One region of the Kocuria sp. SM24M-10 genome, then DNA from elsewhere that is predicted to be linked to it. Evidence: riboswitches for the same ligand, from Rfam matches in the RefSeq annotation. Region 1 holds a riboswitch; the other holds the start of a gene.

What was found. Region 1 has a riboswitch for S-adenosylmethionine ahead of ABL57_RS02685 (bifunctional o-acetylhomoserine/o-acetylserine sulfhydrylase). Riboswitches for the same ligand answer to the same signal wherever they lie in the genome.
Region 2: another riboswitch for S-adenosylmethionine. It lies ahead of ABL57_RS15690 (acyl-CoA dehydrogenase family protein); the one in region 1 lies ahead of ABL57_RS02685 (bifunctional o-acetylhomoserine/o-acetylserine sulfhydrylase).

Annotation. Positions count from the first base shown of each region.
Region 1 is NZ_LDNX01000023.1:44,023-49,048, forward strand. It holds gene ABL57_RS02675 (alpha/beta hydrolase) at 1-666, opposite strand, end outside; gene ABL57_RS02680 (homoserine O-acetyltransferase) at 706-1,884, opposite strand; gene ABL57_RS02685 (bifunctional o-acetylhomoserine/o-acetylserine sulfhydrylase) at 1,881-3,272, opposite strand; SAM riboswitch class IV at 3,351-3,466, opposite strand; gene ABL57_RS02690 (VOC family protein) at 3,608-4,303, shown strand; gene ABL57_RS02695 (CPBP family intramembrane glutamic endopeptidase) at 4,341-5,026, opposite strand, start outside.
Region 2 is NZ_LDNX01000131.1:10,898-15,923, reverse strand. It holds gene ABL57_RS15695 (MFS transporter) at 1-981, opposite strand, end outside; gene ABL57_RS15690 (acyl-CoA dehydrogenase family protein) at 985-2,307, opposite strand; SAM riboswitch class I at 2,420-2,514, opposite strand; gene moeB (molybdopterin-synthase adenylyltransferase MoeB) at 2,677-3,855, opposite strand; gene ABL57_RS15680 (thiazole synthase) at 3,852-4,742, opposite strand; gene thiS (sulfur carrier protein ThiS) at 4,744-4,983, opposite strand; gene ABL57_RS15670 (FAD-dependent oxidoreductase) at 4,980-5,026, opposite strand, start outside.

The DNA of each region.
Region 1 (5,026 bases):
CCCCAGGACCACGTGGGTGAGGTACTCCCGCACGTGGCGCAGCTCCTGGGGGCTGATCCCGTGGCCCACCCCGGTGTAGTGCACCTTCATGACGTCGGCGTGCTCGAGCATCCACTCGGCCGTGCTGTCGACGAGGTGCTGCGGAATGACCGGGTCCTGCGGGTCGCGGCCCCAGAACATCGGCAGGGGACGCTCGCGCAGCCGCTCGTCCGCGAAGGCTGTGTGCTCGCCCGGCACCACGAACCCGGACAGGCCCACCACCGCGGCGATCTCCCCGGGCAGGGCGCGCGCCAGCGAGGTGGCCATCGCCATGCCCTGCGAGAAGCCCAGCAGCGTGATGCTGGAGTGCTCCGCGGCGCGCTCGCGCAGCCAGGCGGCCACGGGCGCCACCGCCTCGGCGACGCGCTCGGCGGAGAAGCTGAGGTCGGCCGCGAGCGGGAACCACTGGAAGCCCAGCTGCGCGGGCTGGGGCGCGCGCAGGGAGGCCACGCTGAACTCGCCCGGCAGCTCCGGGATGAGGCCCATCAGGTCGTGCTCGTGCGAGCCGTAGCCGTGCAGCAGCACGAGCAGCGGGGTGCCGGGGCGGGCGGCGGGGTCGGTGCTCCACACGGCGTGCGGGGTGGTCGCGTGCGGGGCGGTTCCGGTCGGGGCGGGGGCGTCGGTCATGGCACCAGTGTGCCACCCGCGGCGCCGCCCGCCCGGGCGTCAGGGGCGGGCCAGCACGGTCTCCACGAGCAGCTTCCCCACCTGCGGCGCCTCGATGAGGAACCCGTCGTGCCCGGACGGGGACGTGAGGGTGTGCCGCCGGACGTCCCCGGGCAGGGCGGCGGCCAGGACGTCGGACTCGCGCGGGAGGTACAGGCGGTCGGAGTCGACCGCGGCCACCAGCCACTCGCACGAGGTCACCGACAGGGCCTCCTCCAGCGTGCCGCGGCCGCGGCAGACGTCGTGGGACATGAGCGTCTCGTTGACGGCGAGGTAGCTGTTGGCGTCGAACCGGCCCGCGAGCTTGGAGGCCTGGTGGTCGAGGTAGCTCTCGACCTGGTAGCGCCCGCGGCCCCCGGGGTGGGTGCCGATCACCTGCTCCTCGGCCTGCGGGGTGCGCCCGAACCGGTGGTGCAGCTCGTCGGCGGAGCGGTAGGTGATGTGGGCGATCCGCCGGGCCAGGCCCAGCCCGGTCACCGGGAAGGGCCCGTCGTAGTAGTCCCCGCCCCGGAAGTCCGGGTCCTGGCGGATCGCGAGGTTCTGCGCCTGCCCCCAGGCGAGCTGCTCGGCGCTGGACTGGGGGCACGCGGCGACCACCGCGCAGGCCCGGACCCGCTCCGGGTAGGTCACCGCCCACTCCAGGGCGCGCGCCCCGCCCATGGACCCGCCGATGACCAGGCGCCACGTGTCGATGCCCAGGGCGTCGGCCAGGGCGGCCTCCGCGCGCACGGAGTCCCGCACCGTGACCAGGGGGAAGCGGGAGCCCCAGGGCCGGCGCTCGGGGTCCACCTCGGCCGGGGCCGGGGTGGACGGTCCCGTGGAGCCGTAGCAGCCGCCCACGATGTTGGCGCACACCACGAAGTAGCGGTCGGTGTCGATGGCGGCGCCGGGGCCGACCAGGCCGTCCCACCAGCCGCCGCTCTCGGCGGCGCGGCGCTGCGCCTCCGGGGCCCTGGGCCGGGCCCTCCCGGCGGCGACGTGGGTGTCACCGGTCAGGGCGTGCTCCACGAGCACCGCGTTGGAGCCGTCCGGGGCGAGCACGCCCCAGGTCTCGTAGGCGATCCGGACCTCCGGCAGCCGGAAGCCGGACTCCAGCTCCAGGGTGCCGATCTCGGCGTGCCGCGGCACGCCGTCCTCGCGCACGTCCGCGCCGGCGCCGCGCAGCACCGTCACGCTCACTCCTGCCCTCCGGCCGCGGCCGCGGCCGCGGCGAAGCCCTGCTCCAGGTCCGCCAGGATGTCCGTGACGTTCTCCAGCCCCACGGACAGGCGCACGAAGCCGGGCTCCACCCCCGCCGCGAGCTGCTCCTCGGGTAGCAGCTGGCTGTGCGTGGTGGACGCGGGATGGATCACCAGGGAGCGGACGTCGCCGATGTTCGCCACGTTGGAGTGCAGCGTCAGGGCGTCCACGAAGGCCGCGCCGGCCGCCCGGCCGCCCTCGAGGACGAACCCGAGGACGGAGCCGGCGCCGCGGGGCGCGTACTTGCGCGCCCGGTCGTGCCAGGGCGAGGACTCCAGCCCCGCCCAGCTCACCGAGCGGACGTCCTCCCGCGCCTCCAGCCAGCGGGCCACCTCCCCGGCGTTGGCCACGTGGCGCTCCATGCGCAGCGACAGCGTCTCGATGCCCTGCTCGATGAGGAAGGCGTTGAACGGGGAGATCGCCGAGCCGAGGTCGCGCAGCAGCTGCACCCGGGCCTTGAGGATGTAGGAGAGGTTGACCCCGAACGCGCCCTCCGCGCCGAGGGCCTGGGCGTAGACGAGCCCGCCGTAGGACTCGTCGGGCTCGTTGAAGCCGGGGAAGCGCTCCGGGTACCGGCCGAAGTCGAAGGCGCCGGAGTCCACGATCACGCCGCCGATCGCGGTGCCGTGCCCGCCCATGAACTTCGTGGCGGAGTGCACCACGATGTCCGCGCCCCAGCGGAACGGCTGGACGAGGTAGGGGGTCGCCACCGTGTTGTCCACGATGAGCGGGACCTCGTGGTCGTGGGCGATCCCGGAGACCGTCTCGATGTCGAGGACGTCGTTGCGCGGGTTCGGGATGGTCTCGGCGTAGAACGCCTTGGTGTTCGGGCGCACGGCCCGCCGCCAGGCCTCCGGGTCGTCCGGGTCGGTCACGAAGGTGGTCTCGATGCCGAGCTTGGGCAGCGTGAACTTGAGGAGGTTGTACGTCCCGCCGTACAGGCTCGGGCTGGCCACCACGTGGTCCCCCGCCCCGGCGAGGTTGAGCACCGCGAACGTCGTGGCCGACTGCCCGGCGCTGAGCATCAGGGCGCCCACCCCGCCCTCCAGGGCGCTGATGCGGTTCTCCACGACCTCCGTGGTCGGGTTGCCGATGCGGGTGTAGATGGGTCCCAGCTCCGCGAGCGCGAAGCGGTCCGCGGCGGCCTGGGCGTCGGGGAAGACGAAGGACGTGCTCTGGTGGATGGGCAGGGCGCGGGAGCCGGTCACCGGATCGGGGCGCTGGCCGGCGTGGATCTGCTGGGTCTCGAACGACCAGCCGGCCGGGTGCTCGGGGGTGGGCAGCGCGGTCGCGGTGCGGTCGGCCGTGGAAGCAGTGGACTCGGACATGCCGGGAGACTCCTTGCGGGTGTCAGGGGTCCGGTGTCCGACCGTGGTGGTGCTGCCGTGCGACGGCCGGGCACCGAGGACCCGCGCTTGCTCGCTCGCCGGTCGCGAGGAGCCCGGTCTTCACCCAGGGCACCCCACCGCGGTGGAGGGTTGCCGGCCAGCTAGCTGGGGCTTGGACGCTGGCGCTCATGACCTGGACAGCATTCTCCGGATTCGGGCGACACGGCGTCAAGCCGGGGTGCGGCGAGCGCCCCGCGCACGCGCCGGACGGGCCGGGGAGCACCCCGCCGGGGACCGATTTGGAGACGAAAGTCACACGGTGCCACGATGAGCCCATGAGAGTCGACCACGTGTCCTACGCCTGCCGCCCGGAGGGCCTGACGGCCACCACCGAGCGCATTGCCGACCAGCTCGGGATCGAGCCGGTCAAGGGTGGGGTGCACCCCCGTTTCGGCACCCGCAACATGATCCTTCCGCTCACCAACCACCAGTACGTCGAGGTCGTCGAGGTCCTCGAGCACCCCGCGGCGGAGAAGGCCCCGTTCGGCCGGGCCGTGCGCGCCCGCTCCGAGGCCGGCGGCGGCTGGCTGGGCTGGGTCGTCGAGGTCGACGACCTCGCGCCCTTCGAGCAGCGCCTCGGCCGGCACGCGGTGCCCGGCCACCGGGTCTTCCCCGACGGCCGGTGCCTGGAGTGGCACCAGATAGGCGTCAAGGGCCTGATCGCCGACCCCCAGCTGCCGTTCATGGTGCGCTTCGACTCGGCCCCGGAGATGCACCCGTCCCAGGCGCGGATCACCGACGTGGCCCTCGCCGGGATGTGCATCGCCGGGGCGCCCGAGCGGGTGGCCGAGTGGCTGGGCGCGCCCGTGGAGACCGCGCTCGAGGACCTGGCGGTGGAGTGGCGCTATCCGGAGGGCGCGCCCGTGGAGACCGCGCTCGAGGACCTGGCGGTGGAGTGGCGCTATCCGGAGGGCACGCCCGGGCTGCTCTCGGTGTCCTTCGGCACCCCCGACGGGCTGGTCACGATCTGAGGCGCCGGCCGGGGCGGGCCCGCACGGTGGGCCCGCCTCAGCCGAGCAGCCGGCCGACGGCCAGGAAGCCCACGGCGTCCAGCAGGAAGTGCGCGACGACGAGGGGCATGACCCGCCCGGTGCGCCGGTAGAGCTCGGCGAAGACCAGGCCCATCACCACGTTGCCGAGGAAGGGCCCGATGCCCTGGTAGAGGTGGTAGCTGCCGCGGAACAGCGCCGTGACCACCAGCACCACCGGCCAGCGCCAGCCGATGCGGGTGAGCCGGTCGGTCAGGAACGCGACCACCACCACCTCCTCGACCAGGGCGTGGCGCAGCGCGGAGAGCAGCAGCACCGGCACCGTCCACCAGTGCTCGGCCAGCCCGGAGGTCGTCACCTCCGCGGTGAGGCCCAGGGCGCGGCCGGCCGCGTAGAGGGCCAGGGTGCCCAGCCCCATGACGAGGAACAGGACGGTGCCCAGTCCGAGGTCCGGGACCGGCATCCGGGCGTCGAGCCCGATCCGCCGCCGCACCGTGCCCAGCGCGCCGGCGGAGCCGGCGAGCAGGTACAGCGCCAGCAGCACGGGGACCAGGTCCAGGCCGATGCCCGTGAGCTGGCGCAGCAGGTCGATCAGCGGCTGCACGCTCAGCGGCGGGTTCATCGTGGCCTGCGCTTCCGAGAGCGGGCCGCGGGCCAGCTGCTCGGCCAGGGAGAGCACCGCGTAGAGCGCGGAGGCGCCCAGGG
Region 2 (5,026 bases), on a different contig from region 1:
CGCGTAGGCGGTCACCGAGACGACCTTGCGGCCCACCCGGTCGGACAGCCAGCCCCAGAAGGGGGTGGTGAACAGGCCGATGGCGGAGGCGATCATCACCGCGGTCACGCCGGAGGCGCTGTCCCCGCGCACGTCCCGCAGATAGGTCAGCATGTACACCGTCACCAGGTAGTAGACGGCGTTCTGCGCCAGGCGCAGACCGATCGTGACCAGCAGCGGGCGGCGGTGGTGGAGCAGCAGCTCCCGCAGGGGGGCGGTGGCCACGTTGCCCGAGGCCCGGTGCTCCAGGAACTCCGGGGCGTCGGCCACGCCGAGGCGGATCCACAGGCCGACCGCCACGAGCAGGGCCGAGAGCAGGAAGGGGATGCGCCAGCCGTAGGCGGCGAACTGCTCCGCGCTCATGACGTGCTGCACGACGAAGAACGCCCCGGTGGCCAGCAGCATGCCGGCCGAGGAGCCGATCTGGGTGAAGGAGCCGAAGAACCCGCGGTGCCGGGCCGGGGAGTGCTCCACGCTCAGCAGCGCGGAGCCGCCCCACTCGGCCCCGGCGGACAGGCCCTGGAGGATGCGCAGGACGACGAGCCCGACGACGGCCCACCAGCCGATCACCTCGTAGGTCGGCAGCAGGCCGATCAGGGTGGAGGCCACGCCCATGAGCAGCAGGGAGGCCACCAGCAGGGCCTTGCGGCCGATCCGGTCGCCCAGGTGGCCGGCGACGATCCCGCCCAGGGGCCGGGCGATCACCCCGACGGCGAGGGTGGCGAAGGAGGCGACGATGCCGCCGAGCTCGGTGGCCATGGGGAAGAACTGGACGTTGAAGACCAGGGCGGCGGCGGTGCCGTAGAGGTAGAAGTCGTACCACTCGATGGTGGTGCCGGCGAAGGCCGAGGCCAGGACGCGCTTCTTGCCGTGGACGACGCTCGTGCGTCCCGCGGCGGCCGCGGTCGGGGCCGGGATCGTGGTCGGGGGCGGGGTGGGCATGCGTCAGGCTCCTGGGGTTCGGTCGGCGTCGGTCCCGGCACCGGTCCTGGCGTCGCCGATGGCGTTCAGGCCCTCCGGCAGGGTGCCGTTGATGAGGTAGTCGCCGAGGGCGCGGGCGCGGAAGGCGATCGGGTTGTGGGTGGCCACGGTCTGGGCGTTGCGCCAGTGCCGGTCCAGGCCCTTGGCGGTGGACGTGGCGGAGGCGCCCACGGTGAGGAACAGGTCCTGGGCCGCGCCGAGGGCCAGCTCCGGCACGGTGACCTGGGCGTGCTCCACGGCGATCTCGGACCCGTGCAGCGCCGCCGGGAGGGCGCCGGTGAAGTCCGGCCGGTCGGCGCCGGTGGTGACGGCGGCGGCGATCCCGGCGTCCAGGGCGCGGGCGGCGTGCAGCACGGTGGCCTCGGCGGCGAAGGCCTTGGCGGAGATCCGGCCGGTGGCCTCCTGGATCAGCGGGTCCTCGCGGAACGGCAGGCCGAGCCCGGTGTTGAAGGTCCGCCGGCGGCCGGCGATGGTCTCCACGGCGTCCCGCCGGGCGGCGCGGGCGACGCCGGCCAGCACGGCCAGCAGCACGAGCTGGAAGAAGGCGGCCTCGTGGACGGCCTCCGCGCTGCCGGCGGCGCGGTCCAGCACGGCGTCGTCCGGGACGCGCACGCGGTCGAAGACCGCGGTGCCGGTGCCGGTGAGCTTCTGCCCGAAACCGTCCCAGTCGTCCTCGAGGGTGACCCCCTGGGCGTCCGTGGCGACGACGGCGAAGCGGCGTCCGTCCCGGCCGTCGAGGGCGGCCGAGACGCGGGTGTAGTCGCAGAAGACGGAGCCGGTGGCGTAGAACTTCCGGCCGGTGATCTCCCACCCCTCGGCGGTGCGGCGCAGCACGGTGTTCAGGGTGCCGAGCGCGTTGCCGCCCTTCTCCGTGGAGGCGTTGCCCACGGTGGCCCCGGCCAGCACCCGCGGATACCAGACGTCCTGGAGCTCCCGGGGCAGGAAGCGCAGGGACTCCACGAAGCCGGCGTGGGAGCGATAGAGGTGGGCGATGTTGGAGTCGGCCTCGGCCAGGTCGACCAGCAGCCGGGTGAAGTCCTCGATGCTGACCCCGGGACCGCCGTGGGCCGCCGGGACGCGCAGGGCGCCGAACCCGGCCCGGTCCAGCCGGCGCACCTCCTCGTAGGGCAGCGCGCGGCGGAGGTCCCGGTCCAGGGAGCCGGCGGCGATCTCCGTGAACAGCGGCCCGAAGCGCTCCTTCAGCCCGGCGTAGTCCACCGGCAGGCCGGCGGGGTCCGTGCCGACGCCGGGACGGGTGGGAGTCCTCTCGGCCGTGGTGCGGGTCATGCGGTGGTCCTCTCGGTCGCACCGAGGAGGGCCGGCCGTGCGGTCACGCCAGGGGCGGGCCCGGTGGCGGCAGCGCGGGGGCCGACGTCACGGAGCGACTGCAGATCCGGGATCTCCATCGGTTCTGGCCTTAGCACCCTGACCCCTGCGAAGGACGGGTTGCTGCGGCGTCGTCGAGCCAGATCTCTCGGCCGCTCTGAATGGGACGGATGACATCGCACCAGACCGCCGGGGTGCTGAGCCACCCGATGACGGCCGCATGTCGTCGGATGTCATGCTGACGTCACAGACGGTCATGTCGTCCCGGGTGGTGTAGGAATCCGCCGCGGGACCCCGCCCGGCCGGAGGAGGGGAGCGCCGCGCACCCGCTCAGTATCGCGGCCGGCCCGGCTCCACCTGCTCCGCCCAGGCGAGCACCCCGCCCTCGAGGTGGCGGATCCGCTCCTCCCGCCCGGCGTAGAACGGGCGCAGCGCGGCCAGGGCGGTCGCCGAGCGGGCGCCGGCCTTGCAGTGCAGCACGAGGTCCGCGCCGCGCGCCTCCGGCGGCAGGGCGTCCGGCCCCCGGTCCAGCAGCTCCTGGAGCGGCACGGCCACGGCGCCGGGGATCGCCAGGAGCTGCCGTTCCCAGTCCTCCCGCACGTCGACCAGCACGAAGGCCGTCTCTCCGCGCGCCCGCCGCTCCAGCAGCCGGGCCAGCTCGCCCGCCGCGACCGTCTCGGCGGGCTCCGCGCCGCCGGCCGGCGGACGGACGGCCACGGGCTCGGCGACGGCGGTGACCGGGGCGGCGTCCGGGTCCGGGTCCAGGCCCATCTCGCGCCAGGTCATCGCCAGGGCGTCGTGCAGCAGCACCCGCCCGAGCAGGGGCTCGCCGGTGCCGGTGATCAGCTTGACCGCCTCCGTGACCATCACCGCGCCCACGGTGGCGGGGAGCATGCCGAAGACCCCGCCCTCGGCGCAGCTGGGCACCTCCCCGTCCGGCGGCGCCTCGGGGTAGAGGTCCCGGTAGGTGGGCCCGTGGCCGGCCCAGAAGACGCTGACCTGCCCCTCGAAGCGCAGGATGGAGCCCCACACGCAGGGGATCCCGGTCAGGGCGGCGGCGTCGCTGACCACGTAGCGGGTCGCGAAGTTGTCCGCGCCGTCGAGGACGAGGTCGTACTGCCCGAGGATCCGCACGGCGTTGTCCGCCGTGAGCCGGCAGGGATGGGTGCGGACCCGCACGAGCGGGTTCAGGGCGGTCACGGCCTCCGCGGCGGACTCCGCCTTGGGCCGGCCGACGTCGGCGGTGCGGTGCACCACCTGGCGCTGCAGGTTGGAGACCGCCACGACGTCGTCGTCGACGATCCCCAGCGTTCCCACGCCGGCCGCGGCGAGGTACTGCAGGGCCGGGGCGCCCAGTCCGCCCGCGCCGACCACGAGCACCCGGGCGCTGCCGAGCCGGCGCTGGCCGAGCGGGCCGATCCCGGGCAGGGTCAGGTGCCGGGCGTAGCGCTCGAGCTCCGCACGGGTCAGTTCGGGGCCGGGCTCCACGAGCGGGGGCAGCGCGCTCACGGGCGCTCCCCCACGGGCGCCCAGTCCCCGCGCGGGACGTCCGCCGGACCGGCGGACGCACCGGCGTCGGACGCGTCCGTGTCGATCCGCCCGGCCATCGGCGAGGACGCCTGGGCGTGCCGGCGGGCCGGGATCCGGCCGGCGCGGGCGGCCAGCCGCCCGGCGGCCACGGCGTGGCGCATCGCGGTGGCCATGGCCACCGGGTCCTGGGCCCGGGTCACGGCGCTGGCCAGCAGCACGGCGTCGCAGCCCAGCTCCATGGCGAGCGCGGCCTCGGAGGCGGTGCCGATGCCGGCGTCGAGGACCACGGGCACCGAGGCCCGGGAGGCGATGAGCTCGATGTTGTGCGGGTTGAGGATCCCCAGCCCGGTGCCGATCGGCGCGCCCAGGGGCATCACGGCGGCCGCGCCGAGGTCCTCCAGACGGCGGGCCACGGCCGGGTCGTCGGAGGTGTAGGCGAAGACCCGGAAGCCGCGGGCCACGAGCTGCTCGGTGGCGTCGAGCAGCTCCACCACGTCGGGCAGCAGGGTGTCCTCGTCGGCGATGACCTCCAGCTTGACCCAGTCGGTCTCCAGGGCCTCGCGGCCGAGCTCGGCGGTGAGCAGGGCGTCCCGGGCGGTGTAGCAGCCGGCGGTGTTGGGCAGGATCCGGATGCCGTTGCGCTCGAGCATCGCGAACAGCGAGTCGCCGTGGCCGGGGGCGTAGCGGCGCAGCGCCACGGTGGTCAGCGCGGTGCCGGAGGCGAGCAGGGCCTGCTCCAGGGTGTGCAGCGAGCTGAGCCCGCCGGTGCCCATGATCAGCCGGGAGGACAGCTCGGTGCCGTCGAGCACGATCGGGTCCACGGTGGGCGCGAGGTGGGATGCGGGGTGGGGTGCGGGGCGGGTCATGTCAGCCTCCCTGGACGGCGGTGATGATCTCGACGGCCTGTCCCTCGGCCACGGGGGTCCGGCCCCAGCGGCTGCGCGGGACCACGGCGGCGTCCACCGCCACCGCCACGCCCAGCCGGCGGCCGTCCAGCGGGGCGCCGTCGGGGCCCAGGGGCCGCCCGACGGTCTCGGCCACGAGGTCCACCACGGTGGTGTCCCCGCCGACGACGTGCGGGCGGCCGTTGAGGGTGATGGCGGTCATCGGGTGCTCCTGTTCGGGGTGCGGGACCCGGTCGCGAGGTCCA